One region of the Spirillospora sp. NPDC048824 genome, then DNA from elsewhere that is predicted to be linked to it. Evidence: riboswitches for the same ligand, from Rfam matches in the RefSeq annotation. Region 1 holds a riboswitch; each other region holds the start of a gene.
The links. A riboswitch is a leader RNA that binds a small molecule or an ion and turns the genes downstream of it on or off. The one in region 1 is predicted to bind thiamine pyrophosphate.
Positions count from the first base shown of each region.

Region 2: linked by a shared signal. The riboswitch ahead of thiC (phosphomethylpyrimidine synthase ThiC) and the one ahead of thiO (glycine oxidase ThiO) in region 1 are both predicted to bind thiamine pyrophosphate.
Region 3: linked by a shared signal. The riboswitch ahead of ACGFIS_RS21660 (purine-cytosine permease family protein) and the one ahead of thiO (glycine oxidase ThiO) in region 1 are both predicted to bind thiamine pyrophosphate.

Region 1 covers NZ_JBICUS010000003.1:398,634-403,185, forward strand. Annotated here, with positions in the region: gene thiE (thiamine phosphate synthase) at 1-221, opposite strand, end outside; gene ACGFIS_RS08265 (Rv2175c family DNA-binding protein) at 364-738, opposite strand; gene ACGFIS_RS08270 (NAD(P)/FAD-dependent oxidoreductase) at 820-2,034, opposite strand; TPP riboswitch at 2,126-2,240, shown strand; gene thiO (glycine oxidase ThiO) at 2,230-3,354, shown strand; gene thiS (sulfur carrier protein ThiS) at 3,371-3,571, shown strand; gene ACGFIS_RS08285 (thiazole synthase) at 3,628-4,347, shown strand; gene ACGFIS_RS08290 (DMT family transporter) at 4,492-4,552, shown strand, end outside.
Region 2 covers NZ_JBICUS010000013.1:204,443-208,994, forward strand. Annotated here, with positions in the region: gene ACGFIS_RS25470 (CDP-alcohol phosphatidyltransferase family protein) at 1-468, opposite strand, end outside; gene ACGFIS_RS25475 (sensor histidine kinase) at 628-1,791, opposite strand; gene tsaA (tRNA (N6-threonylcarbamoyladenosine(37)-N6)-methyltransferase TrmO) at 1,934-2,347, opposite strand; TPP riboswitch at 2,426-2,539, shown strand; gene thiC (phosphomethylpyrimidine synthase ThiC) at 2,535-4,160, shown strand; gene ACGFIS_RS25490 (TetR/AcrR family transcriptional regulator) at 4,355-4,552, shown strand, end outside.
Region 3 covers NZ_JBICUS010000010.1:197,833-202,384, reverse strand. Annotated here, with positions in the region: gene ACGFIS_RS21665 (PAS domain-containing protein) at 1-411, opposite strand, end outside; gene ACGFIS_RS21660 (purine-cytosine permease family protein) at 487-1,842, opposite strand; TPP riboswitch at 1,835-1,951, opposite strand; gene ACGFIS_RS21655 (rhodanese-like domain-containing protein) at 2,051-2,386, opposite strand; gene ACGFIS_RS21650 (SSI family serine proteinase inhibitor) at 2,457-2,894, shown strand; gene ACGFIS_RS21645 (Fpg/Nei family DNA glycosylase) at 3,002-3,865, opposite strand; gene ACGFIS_RS21640 (heavy-metal-associated domain-containing protein) at 4,227-4,433, shown strand; gene ACGFIS_RS21635 (hypothetical protein) at 4,495-4,552, shown strand, end outside.

The DNA.
Region 1 (4,552 bases):
TCGCAGGCCGCCCGGAAGGTCTCCAGGTACTCCATCTCCTGCCGGGCCTCCAGGCCCTTCTGGCGGAGCTGGACGAGGTCGACGCCGCCCGCGAGCACGGCGTCCAGGAAGGCGGGCAGGTCCCCCTGGCGCTCTCTCGCGTCCGTGCAGAGGTAGAGGCGGGACCGGCTGAGCCGGGCGCGCAGCGCGACGGCGCGTTCGGAGGGGAGATGCCTGGACACGGCCGGAGTCCGTCCTTCCACAGGAGAGATCGCGGGGTCGCGCGGCGGTCACGTCCCGCCGCGCACGACCCCGCGATCGTGTCACGTGCCTTGTCTTCCGCCGGATCCCGGGGGCGGCCCTCGGCCGGACGGCGCGGGCGCCCTAGAAGGCCAGCGCCTGGGCGCGGCGGCGGACCTCGGTCCCCCGGTTCTCCGTGAGCGCGTCCACGGGCGTCCCCGGCAGAGTGTCGTCGGCGGTGAACAGCCAGCGGATCGTCTCCACGTCGTCGTAGCCCGCGTCCGACAGGAGCGTCAGCGTGCCCGGCAGCCCCTTGATGACCTGACCGTCCTTGATGAAGGCGGCGGGCACCATGGGGGTTCCTTCCCGGCGCACCGCCAGGAGCCTGCGCTCGCTGATGAGCTGCTTGATCCGGTTGGGCTTGATCCCGAGTCGTTCGGCGGCCTCCCGCAGGGAGAGCCATTCGCCCGCGAGGGCGTCGGTCCGGGGGTCGAGTGCGCTGTCAACGGTTGCGTGCATCTGCGTCACGCCCCCTTGCTACCACTCCTTCGGAACCCTCAAACCCCCTGCACAGCCGTAACGTCCCGGCGTTGATCGCCTTCAGCGAACGGCCTGCCGGAGGGGCACGCCGGGGTCGGCGATCGCGCCGGGGTCCACGGGCGTCCCGGCGGCGATGACGCGCCGCGCCTGCACCAGGTCGCGCGGCCGGTCGACGGTGAGGACCGCGTCGAGGCGGTCGCCGGTCAGCCACGCCACCGCCCATTTGCGGCCGGCCGGGTCGCCGCGGTGGACGATCCGCTCGGACGCGGCGTGACTGCCCGTGTACTGCACCATGCGGCCGAACTGCTCGGACCAGAAGTACGGGGCGGCGTCGTACACGGCGTCCTCGCCGAGGAGCGTCGCGGCGGCCACCTCGGGGGCGTTGAGGGCGGTGTCCCAGTGCTCGACGAGGAGCCGCCGCCCGTACCGCCGCGACCACCACGCGGCGCAGTCGCCGACGGCCACGACGTCCGGGCGCAGCGAGCCGGGCTCCTCCTCGCCCTGGTAGGCGCGGAACGAGCCGTCGGTCACCACGCCGCGCTCCAGCAGCAGCCCCGAGTCCTCCAGCCAGGACAGGGCGGGCCGGACGCCGATGCCGGCGACGACCTCGTCCGCCTCGATCCGGGTGCCGTCGGCCAGCAGGAGACCGCCGTCCTGCACGGCCGCGACCTTGACGCCGGTGCGCAGCTCGACGCCCGCCTCGGCGTACCACGGGACGGTGAGCGCGCCCACCTCGGGACCGATCGCGCCCTCGAGCGGGGTGTCGGCGGCCTCGACGACGGTCACGGCGCAGCCCTTCCCGGCTGCGGTGGTGGCGACCTCGGCGCCGATCCAGCCCGCCCCCACGATGACGATCCGCGCGCCCCCGGTGAGCCGGGACCGCAGCTCGCGGGCCTCGTCGACGGTGCGCAGGACGTGCTGGCGCCCGTCCCCCGGCAGCGTGACCGGGACGGCGCCGGTCGCGATGACCAGCCCGTCGAACGGAAGATCGCCCACCGTGGACGCGACGATGCCGCCGCGTCCCGGTTCGTCCAGGCGCAGGCCGGTGGCGCGCTCGCCGAGCAGCAGGTCGCAGCGCATGGCGTCCCAGTCGACGTCGACCGTCGTGTCGTCGGAGTCGCCCGCGAGGACGGCCTTGGACAGCGGCGGCCGGTCGTAGGGCCGGTGCCGTTCCGCCGAGACGAGGGTCAGCGCGCCCTCGTACCCCTTGTTCCTCAGGACCTCCACGGCGCGCACGCCGGCCAGCCCTCCGCCCACGACGATGACCCTGTCCATAAGGTCACCCTAACGGGGCGCGATCGAGGCTCGGACGATCGTCCAGACAGCTGCGCACGCTACCGAGGTCGTAGAGTGGAACCGGATAAAACAGCAGAAGCGCGGGAGTCCGGTGCGACCGGGCTGAGAGGGCGGCTGGAACGGGCCGCCGACCGCCACGACCTGATCCGGATCATGCCGGCGAAGGGAGCGCGCATGGAGATCGTGATCATAGGCGCCGGGGTCATCGGCCTGGCCACCGCCTGGCGGGCCGCGGCGGCCGGCGCCCGCGTCACCCTGGTCGATCCGGAGCCCGCGAGCGGCGCGTCATCGGTGGCGGCGGGCATGCTGACACCCGTCAGCGAGGTGACCTACGGCGAGGAGCCGCTGCTGCGGCTCGGCCTCGCCTCCCGCGACCGGTACGGCGCGTTCGCCGCCGAACTGGAGGAGCTGACCGGCCTGGAGACCGGCTACCGCACCGACGGGATCCTCCAGGTCGCGTTCGACTCCGACGACCTGACGTACCTGGACGAGCTGCGCCGCTTCCAGGAGAGCCTCGGCATCCCCGCCGAGGCGCTGACCGGGCGGGAGTGCCGGAGGCTGGAGCCCATGCTCGCCCCCGGCGTCCGCGGCGGCCTGCACGCCCCCGAGGACGGCTCGATCGACCCGCGCAGACTGACCACGGCCCTGCTGGCCGCGGCCGGGAAGACGGGCGTCCGGCTCGTCCGGCGCCGGGCCGCCGGCATCGCCGTGGCGAACGACGCGGCCGCCGGGGCACGGCTGGACGACGGGACGGTGATCCCCGCCGACCGGGTGCTGCTGGCCGCCGGCCCGTGGTCGGGCGACCTCGACGGCCTGCCTCCCGGGACCGTTCCACCCGTCCGCCCGGTGAAGGGCCAGGTGATCCGCCTCCGCACCCGGACGCCGTTCCTCGGCCGCGCCACGCGGGGGCTGGTGAAGGGCTCCTCGGTCTACCTGGTGCCGCGCGCGGACGGCGAGATCGTCCTCGGCGCCACGCAGGAGGAACTCGGCTTCGACACGCGCGTCACCGCCGGCGGACTCTGGGAGCTGCTGCGGGACGCCCGCGAGCTGGTACCCGGCATCACCGAACTGGAGTTCGCCGAGGTCTCGGCCGGACTGCGTCCCGGCTCCCCCGACAACGCGCCAGTGATGGGCCCGTCCGCGCTCCCCGGCCTCGTCGTCGGCACCGGGCATTTCCGCAACGGCATCCTGCTGACCCCGGTGAGCGCCGACATCCTGTCGGCGATGCTCCTGGACGAGCCCGTCCCCGGCGTCGCCGCGCCGTTCTCCCCCGGCCGCTTCTCCGCCGAGGTGCGCTGATGGCCGAGGTGCGCTGATGAAGGTGTTCGTCAACGGCGAGCCGCGCGAGCTGCCCGAGGGCGCCAGCGTGGCCGAGGTGGTCGCGTCCGTCACCGCCGCCGGGACCGGCGTGGCCGCCGCGCTGAACGACGAGGTCGTCCGGCGTTCCGCGTGGGAGTCGACGGCCCTGCGCGACGGCGACAGGCTCGAAGTGCTCACGGCGGTCCAAGGAGGCTGAAGGTGGACGACGACAGGCTGGTCATCGCGGGCGAGGAGCTCGGCTCGCGGCTGATCATGGGGACCGGGGGCGCGCCCAGCATGCGGGTGCTGCGGGAGGCGCTCACCGCGTCCGGGACGGAGCTGACCACGGTCGCGATGCGGCGGGTGGACCCGTCCGCGCGCGGCTCGGTGCTGGACGTCCTGGCCGAGTGCGGGATCCGGGTGCTGCCGAACACGGCCGGCTGCTTCACTGCGGGCGAGGCGGTCCTCACCGCCAAGCTCGCCCGGGAGGCCCTCGGCACGAACTGGGTCAAGCTGGAGGTCATCGCCGACGAGCACACGCTGCTGCCCGACCCGATCGAGCTGGTCGACGCCGCGGAGCAGCTCGTCGACGACGGGTTCGCCGTGCTGCCGTACACCAATGACGACCCCGTCCTCGCGCGGCGCCTGGAGCAGGCCGGGTGCGCCGCCGTGATGCCGCTCGGCTCCCCGATCGGGTCGGGGCTCGGCATCCGCAACCCGCACAACATCGAGCTGATCGTCGAGCGGGCGGGCGTCCCGGTCATCCTGGACGCGGGCCTGGGCACCGCGTCCGACGCGGCCCTGGCCATGGAGCTGGGCTGCGACGCGGTCCTGCTCGCGACCGCCGTCACCCGCGCGCAGTCCCCCGCGCGGATGGCCGCCGCGATGCGGCACGCGGTCGAGGCCGGGCGGCTCGCGCGGCTGGCCGGGCGGATCCCCAAGCGCCGCTACGCCCAGGCGTCGTCGCCGTTCGAAGGCCTCGCCACGTCGTAGCAACGCTAAAGACTCGCTTATAGAAATATTCGCTAGACCTGAAATGTCGGCTTGGTGAGACTGGGGCGGTGCACCAGGCCGCGCCGCAACCCGGCACGTTCCTTCGGTGTTCGTGGAAACGTCCCATACCTAAGGTGCGTCACTATGCAGCAGGACAGCCCGCAGACGGCCGCGCCGGGCATCGACAAAATCGCGGTGGCCGCCG
Region 2 (4,552 bases), on a different contig from region 1:
CGCCGCGCCGCCGTCGTGGTCGCCCAGCAGCAGCAGCGGGAACGCGTACAGCAGGCACATCGTCCCGGCCTTGCCGATGAAGTGCACCGGAAGCGTCCCGCTGTACCCGAGCCGCCGGACGATCGGCGCGATCGGCAGGATCGCGAACTCGCGGGCCACCAGCACCAGCACCAGCCACAGCGGGATGATGTCGCGGATCGTGAGCCCGATGAGCGTCGCCAGGATGTAGAGGCGGTCGGCCGCCGGGTCGAGGACCGTCCCGAGCCTGCTCATCTGGTTCAGTGCGCGCGCCAGCTTGCCGTCCAGCCAGTCGGACAGTCCCGCGAAGACGAGCACGCCGAGGGCCCACCAGTCCGCCTCGACGAGCACGAGCCACAGGAACAGCGGGACGCCCACGAGCCGGGCCAGGCTCAGGCTGTTCGGCACCGTGAAGATCCGGTCCTGCGGGGCTCCCTGCTGTGTGCTCACCGACGCGTTCGCCTCCCCTGGTCCCTTGATCCTGACCCTACCGGTAAGGGTTGTGAAAGCCCCCGATGACGTCGCCCGCAGCGGCCGCCGGCACCCGGGGCGGGCCGGACCCGATCCTCTCCCCGGCCCGCACGCCCTGAGCGCCGCGGGACCGGGAGGTCACCGCGGGCTGACGGCGTCCGCGAGCGGGAGGACGGCCGTGACGACGAAACCGCCGCCGTCTCCCGGGCCGGCGTCGAGCGTCCCGCCGACGCTGCGCGCCCGCTCGATCATCCCGAGGATCCCGAAACCCTCGGGAGCCGTGCCGGACGATCCCGTCCCGTCGTCGGCGACCCGGACGACGAGGCCTCCCGCGTCGCGGGTCAGGCGCACCTCCACGCGCCGCGCCGCCGCGTGCTTGACGACGTTGGTCAGGGCCTCCTGGACGATCCGGTACGCCGCGACGCCGATCTCCGGCGGCAGCGGCCCGGCACCGGCGTCGCCGGGCCCCTCCCGCCGGGAATCGGCGTCGAACCCGACCTCGATCCCGGTGGCGCGCGCCGCCCGCACCAGGTCGGCGATCCCGTCCGGGCCGGGCAGCGTCCCGGAGGTCTCGACGTCGGTGCCGCGCAGGACCTGCAGGGTGCCGCGCAGTTCCGTGCGGGCGTCGCGGCACGTCTGCGCGATCGCCCCGAACACGTCCGCCAGCTCCGCCCGGTCGAGCGGCCGGTCGGCGTGCAGCAGGTGGGAGGCGGCCCCGGCCTGGACGCCGATGACCGTGATGCTGTGGGCGAGGAGGTCGTGCAGGTCCCGGGCGATCCGCAGCCGCTCCTCGGCGACCCGGCGCCGGGCCTCCTCCTCCCGCGTCCGCTCGGCCCGCTCGGCCCGCTCGGTGATCGTCGCCAACCGGGCCCGGTGCACCCGCCATACCTGGACGGCGATCACGACGGCCACGACGGCCTCGATGACCGCGATCTGCTCCCGCAGCGAACCGCCGCCGGCCCGCATCGCCATCCCGAACACGCACACGGCCAGCAGGAACGCCACCACGGTGACGACGGCCCGCACCCGGCGCCCGAGCACCGCGTAGGCGAACAGCGCGATCACCTCGGCGGGCACCAGCGCGTGGTGCTGGAACTGCGCCAGGTGATAGGGCAGCACCAGGATCACCAGGGCGACCAGACCCGGGGCGGGCCACCTCCTGATCAGCGCGAGCGGGACGTGCGCGGCGATCAGCAGCAGAGCGCCGGGCACGTCCAGCGCCCGCACACCGGGCCACATGACCGCCACCACGGCCGCGACGGCCGCCAGCAGCGTCGTGAGCAGGGCGTCTCTCGCCGTCACACCGATCCGGGGCACCACCACGCGCCCATCTTCCCCGACGCCCGCGCCCCGCGCGAACCGCCTCGGCCCTGGTTCTGCGGACCCGTCACGAAGGGCCGGCGGTCTCCGCCCCCCGCCGCACCCGAGATCCGCGAGGTGCCGGTCAGGTGTCCGGGGTGCAGGTGAGGACGGGTTTCACGTCCAGGATCGGGGTGCCGTCCAGGGCCTCCAGGTCCCGGACGCGCAGGCGGTTCCCCGCGGCCTCCAAAATCTCGACCGGGTGCAGCCCGATCGGGTTCGGGCGGTCCGGTGAGCGGGTCGCGAAGACGCCGCGCATCGGGGCGGCGGGGTCGTCGCGCGGATGGACCCGCAGGACGTCGCGCGGTGACAGGTGCAGCCAGGTCAGGACGAAGACCCGGTCGCCCGGCCGCAGGCCGTCGAGGGCGTCGAGGACGGACGGCTCGAAGACCAGCCACGCCTCGGGTGAGCCCTCCGGCCCCTGTTTGGGCGCGGCGGCGCGGTCGGTCAGCGTGGACTCGACGTGGCCGACCGCGGTCACGGTGAAATCGTCGGGCATGCGTCCGATTCTCTCAGGCCGCCCCTATCCCATGGACGCCGGTTGCGGCAACCGGGGTACGCCGGGTTAGCGTCGGGGGCGACAGATCGCGGGGGTCCGGCGAACCGGGCTGAGATAGCGGCTGGGACGGCCGCTGACCGCATGAACCTGACCGGGTAATGCCGGCGTAGGGAGAGATCGAGTCGTCATGACCGAACCTGTGGTTCCAGCCGCCCGCAAGATCTACCTCCAGGGCTCGCGCCCGGAGATCCGCGTCCCGATGCGGGAGGTGCCGCTCACCGGCGGCGACGCCGTCGTCCTGTACGACACGTCCGGGCCGTACACCGATCCCGGACACGAGACCGACCTCCGCAGGGGGCTGCCGCCCCTGCGGGAACCGTGGATCGCCGAGCGCCGCACGGCCGGCGGCGCGGTGACGCAGCGGGCCTGCGCGCGGCGCGGGGAGATCACGCCGGAGATGGAGTTCGCGGCGCTGCGGGAGGGCGTGGCGCCGGAGTTCGTCCGGGACGAGCTCGCGGCCGGACGCGCCGTCCTGCCCGCCAACGTCAACCATCCCGAGATCGAGCCGATGGTCATCGGCCGGAACTTCCTCGTCAAGGTGAACGCGAACATCGGCAACTCCGCGGTCGTGTCGTCGATCGAGGACGAGGTCGAGAAGATGACGTGGGCGACCCGCTGGGGCGCCGACACGATCATGGACCTGTCGACGGGCCGCGACATCCACACGACGCGCGAGTGGATCCTGCGCAACTCGCCGGTGCCGGTCGGGACGGTCCCGCTGTACCAGGCCGTGGAGAAGGTGGGCGGCGATCCGGCCGAGCTGACCTACGAGATCTTCCGCGACACGGTGATCGAGCAGGCCGAGCAGGGCGTCGACTACATGACCGTCCACGCGGGGGTGCTGCTCCGGTACGTGCCTCTGACGGCGCGCCGCAAGACCGGCATCGTGTCGCGCGGCGGGTCGATCATGGCGGCGTGGTGCCTGGCGCATCACGAGGAGAACTTCCTCTACACCCGCTTCCGGGAGCTCTGCGAGATCTTCGCGGCCTACGACGTCACCTGGTCGCTCGGGGACGGGCTGCGTCCCGGCTCGATCGCCGACGCCAACGACGAGGCGCAGTTCGCCGAGCTGCGCACCCAGGGCGAGCTGACGCGGATCGCGGCGGAGTACGGCAACCAGGTGATGAACGAGGGGCCCGGGCACGTCCCGATGCACAAGATCAAGGAGAACGTCGACCTGCAGCAGGAGTGGTGCGACGGCGCGCCGTTCTACACGCTCGGGCCGCTGACCACCGACATCGCGCCCGGCTACGACCACATCACCTCGGCGATCGGCGCCGCGATGATCGGCTGGCACGGCACCGCGATGCTCTGCTACGTCACGCCGAAGGAGCATCTCGGCCTGCCGGACCGCGACGACGTCAAGGCCGGCGTCATCGCCTACAAGATCGCCGCGCACGCCGCGGACCTGGCGAAGGGGCATCCGGGCGCGCAGGCGTGGGACGACGCGCTGTCGGAGGCGCGGTTCGACTTCCGGTGGGAGGACCAGTTCAACCTGTCCCTCGACCCGGACACCGCCCGCGCGTTCCATGACGCGACACTCCCGGCCGCCCCGGCGAAGACCGCGCACTTCTGCTCGATGTGCGGGCCGCACTTCTGCTCGATGAAGATCACCCGGGACGTCCGGCGGTACGCCGGCGAGCGCGGCCTGGCCGAGGACGAGGCCCTCGGCGCGGGGATGCGGGAGAAGGCCGAGGAGTTCAACGCCGCGGGCGGGCGCGTCTACCTGCCGCTCTCCCCCGGCGGTTCCTGACCCGGCGGCGCGGGCCCGGCACGGGCCGGAGCGGGAACGGCGGGCCCGCCGCGGAACCGTCCGCGGCGGGCCTCCGCATCCCCGGGAAGGGGCATCGGTCCGCCGCGGCTAGTATCAGGGGACCGTTCCAAAGCCGCGGATCCCCCCGAATCGCCGCCGGCCCGTTGACCCGCCGGGAAGGACCCACGACCGAGGTGACCAGCGACGACACGCCGATGGCCCCCGCCCGGGCGGTGCGCGCCGACGTGCGCCGCAACCGCGCGCGGCTGCTCGCCGCGGCCGGGGAGATGTTCCAGCGCGACGGGGCGGGCGCATCCCTGGAGGGCGTCGCGCGGCTGGCGGGCGTCGGCATCGGGACGCTCTACCGCCACTTCCCGACGAGGCAGGACCTC
Region 3 (4,552 bases), on a different contig from region 1:
CATGTGGTGCTGGACGATCTCGTCCTCGTCCACCGGGTGGTACACCCCGACCCAGCCGAGCAGGCTCCCGGACGGGTCTTTCAGCAGGCTCGTGTCGATCCGCACGTCGATCAGGCGGCCGTCCCGGTGGAACCTGCGGGTCGCGATCGAGATCTGCCCGCTCTCGCCCTCGCCCGTCCGCCGCGTGAGGAGCCGCTCCTGGACGGCGTTGTGCTCGGCCTTCAGCTCGTCCGGCACGATCGGCGGCACCCGCCCGGCCATCTCCTCGGCCGTCCAGCCGAACATGCGCTCGGCCGCCGGGTTCCACACCGTGACCCGGTGCCGCTGGTCAACGGCCACGATCGCGTCGGCGGCGCTCTCGATGACGGCGCGCGCGATCGGGTCGTGGACGTGGTGGTGCACGCCTGTCATCGTGCCACCGGCCCCCTGCGCTCGCCGGGTAACTTGCACCGAAACTTCCCACGTCACCCTTACCTTTTGGTAAGACTACCGCCGGGTAACCCTGCCGATCAGAAGCGTGGCCAGCCCGGACACCAGGAACGACAGCAGCGACGCGCTCATCCAGCTCTGCGGGGCGAAGTGCACGGCGTCCCGGACGCCCGTCCAGAAGCCCGCCCAGCCGTCGACGGTGCCGGGGTTGATGAGCTGGTAGACGACGAACCCGGCCGCCCAGGCGCCGATCATTCCCCAGCGTGACGGCGCCGTCCGCGACACGTCCCACCCGTCCAGGTGCGCGGCGTCCGCCACCGCGCCGTCCCGGCGGCGGCGCCCGAGGAAGAAGTCGGTGGCCAGAACGCCCAGCATCGGCACGAACACCGACCCGATCAGCGCCAGGAAGCCCGCATAGTCGCCGATGTCCAGGGCCAGCGCGAGGACGGTGATGGTGATGCCGAGCAGGACGCTCAGAACACGGCGGTCGGCGCGGGGCGCGAGGTTCTGGATGGACACGGCGGTGGAGTAGGTGTCGGCGAACGACTGGTCCGCCTCACGCAGCACGAACACCGCGAAGAACACGACGCCGAGCGTGGCGCCCAGGAACGGGTCGAAGACGTTCTCGGTGTTGCCCGCGACCAGCGCCAGCGCCAGCAGGCCGAGAACGTAGGCGACGATCTGCGTGACCGAGTAGCCGACGGCCGCGGCCCCGAACGCCGCGCGCTCCGTCCGCGAATGCCGGGTGTAGTCGGCGGCGACCGGCACCCACGAGATCGACACCGCGAGCGCCGCGTCCGCGCCGATCCAGAAACCGCCCCACGACCCCTGCGACAGGTCCGGCAGCGGCTCGCGGAGGATCTGGACGTAGAAGTACACCAGCGCGATCGCCACGGCGACCGTCACGTACCGGCGCAGCAGGCGGACCGACCCCAGCGGCCAGATCGTCAGCACCGTCGTGATCAGCCCGGCGGCGATCACGTAGCCCCAGCGGGGTATCCCGTCCCACAGCTCGGTCGCCGCGTCCGCGATGACGATCAGCTCGAACGTCCCCCAGCCGACGAGCTGCGCGATGTTCAGCACCGTGGGCGCGTACGACAGCTTCGCGCCGAACAGCCCGCGCAGCAGCACCATCGCCGGCTGCCCGGTGCGGGCTCCGGGGACGGCGGCGAGACCGAGCATCAGCCCGCCCAGAACCGTGCCGACCGCCATCGCGACGATGCCCGCCATGATCGACAGCGTCGGGTTGCCGTCGGTGTCGGGCGCCAGGACGGTGTACGCGCCGGAGAAGGCCAGCAGGCTGACCCCGAGGTTCGCCCAGAACGCGCCCTGGTCCCAGAACCCGAGGACCCTGGGGGCGGGCTCTTCGAGGGTGAAGGGCACTTCGTTCGGAGGCTTGACGTCGGACGCCACGGAACACACTCCCTACGCCGGCATTACCCGGACAGGTTCATGCGGTCGGCGACGCCTCGAAGGCCGCCCTCTCAGCCCGGCTGTGGCCCGAGCTCCCGCGGATATCGGCCGGCACATGTTCGGCCGGCCCTGTTTCAGACCAGATCGTACAAGGACCCGGCTTCCCCCAATAGGGCGCGGATCACCTCAAAGAGAACAGATCACACCGTCACGCCACAAACGGGGGACCGTCCCCGGCGCCCTCCATCGGACGTCCCGCCTCGGCCCAGCCCTGCATCCCGCCGTCGACGTTCTTGGCCAGCCAGCCCGCCTGGTTGAGCGCCACGGTGACCTGCGCGGACCGGGCCCCCGACCGGCAGATCACGAAGACCTCCTGGTCACGCGGGACCTCACCGGCACGGTCACCGAGCCGGCCCATGGGGATGTGGACCGCCTCCGGCGCGTGCCCGGCGTCCCACTCGTCCTGTTCCCGCACGTCCAGCAGGTAGGCGTCCTGCGGAACGTCAGCGGCCACCACGGCCGGCACGTCGTCCCCGAAATTCATCACACCCCCATGGAACCGTGCGAAGCACCCCTGCGTCGAATCACGCATGCGGTATCGGACGCTCCTTTTCGTGGCGCCCGGGCTGGCCGTGCTCCTCTCATCGGCCGCCTGCGGCGACGAACAGGCCAACGGAACCCCCGCCGACAAGCCTTCGGGCGCAACGTCCGTGCAGCCCTCCGACTCGCCGGCGGACACGCTCACCATCGATGTCAAGGCCTCCGCGGAGGCCCCCGCCAAGACCTGGACCCTGACCTGCGAACCGCCCGGCGGCGGCCATCCCAAGGCCGCCGAAGCCTGCGCGGCCCTGGCCAAGACCAAGGACCCGTTCAAGCCCGTCCCCAAGGACCAGATGTGCACCAAGATCTACGGCGGCCCCGAGGTCGCCACGGTCAAGGGCACCTGGAACGGCAAGGAGATCGACACCACGTTCACCCGCAAGGACGGCTGCCAGCTCCACCGCTGGACCCAGGTGGCCCCCCTCTTCGGCAACGTCCCCAAGGTCCGCTGAAGGAGCCCTCCCCGTTCCGGCTCGCTTCCGGACCCTGGTCGGCCTGCCCCCCTCCGAATACCGCCACCGAAGCCGCTCCGCCGCCCACGAACGACTCGCGCGGCCTTCTACTTGAGCAGGCGGGACATGCGGCGGTCGGCGAGGGGCTTGCCGCCTGTCTGGCAGGTGGGGCAGTACTGGAGGGACGAGTCGGCGAACGAGACCTCGCGGATGGTGTCGCCGCAGACGGGGCATTTCTGGCCGGTGCGGGCATGGACCCGCAGGCCGGTCTTCTTCTCGCCCTTGAGGTCCTGGGCTTCGAGGCCGCGTGAGCGTTCCACGGCGTCCCGGAGGGTGGCGACGATCGCCTCGTGCAGGGTGGCGACGTCGTCCTCCGTCAGGGACGCGGCGATCTTGAACGGGGACATCTTCGCGACGTGCAGCACCTCGTCGGAGTAGGCGTTGCCGATTCCGGCGATCACCTTCTGGTCGCGCAGCAGCCCCTTGATCTGGGTGCGCTTGCCGTTGACGATCGCGGCGAGCGCCCCGGGGGTGAAGGCGTCGTCCAGGGGGTCGGGGCCCAGCGACGCGACACCCGGCACGTCGGCGGGGTCGCGGACGACGTAGACGGCGAGGCCCTTCTTCGTGCCGGCCTCCGTCAGGTCGAAGCCGGAGCCGTCGTCCAGGTGGACGCGCAGGGCGAGGGGATTCTTGCCGCCGGGCCGGACGGGCCTGGACGGGATCTCGTCCCGCCAGCGCAGCCAGCCGGCGCGGGCCAGGTGGATCACCAGGTGCAGGCCGTCGACGTCCAGGTCGAGGAACTTGCCGTGCCTGGACGCGCCGGTGACGGTCAGCCCGCCGAGCGAGGTGACCGGCGGGTCGTAGGTCTTCAGCGCGGAGATGGCGAGAACATCGATCCGGGCGACGGCATGGCCGACCACGCGCTCCCGCAGGAACCCCGCCAGCGCCTCCACCTCTGGTAGCTCAGGCATGGCTTCAGTATCGGCGATGAAGTCGTCCACAGGGCTGTGGACGGCTGTGGAAAAGTTTGTGCACAACGTCGGATCCGCTTGCGTGTGCGGCTCTTTCGGGGTCGATACCTCAATGAATCCGGTCAAAGCGGCTGGAGGGGGGTCCGTGCGGCGGTCACACAGGGTGTGGATAACTTCCATGTAACGACCCTTGGGTAACCGCTGCGGAAGGCCTGTGAGGGCGACTCACCGGCCGGATTCCCAAGGTGTGACCGGGATCTCGAAATAACCCCTGGGGGGTAGGGGTTGCCCAGGACGCTCGGTTCTGCCAGCATGAGGATCAGAGATACCCCCCTAGGGTAATGAGCAAGGGAGACATCAGATGAGCACCGCCACCTACACCGTCACCGGGATGACCTGCGGCCACTGCGTCAGCTCCGTCACCGAGGAGGTCGAGCAGATCGCCGGCGTGACCGGCGTCGACGTCGACCTGCCGACCGGCCGGGTGACCGTGACGAGCGACACGCCCCTCGACGACGCCCTGGTCAAGGACGCCGTCGAAGAGGCCGGTTACGAACTGAAGTCATGAGCGGCGCGCATCTCGCGTCCAGGCGGGGTGCGTCCCAGATGTTCGAGCGGAGTGGATCGGCATGAACAGCGCGACCAAAGTGGGGGCCTACGCCGTGGGCCTGGCCGTGGTCTTCGGCG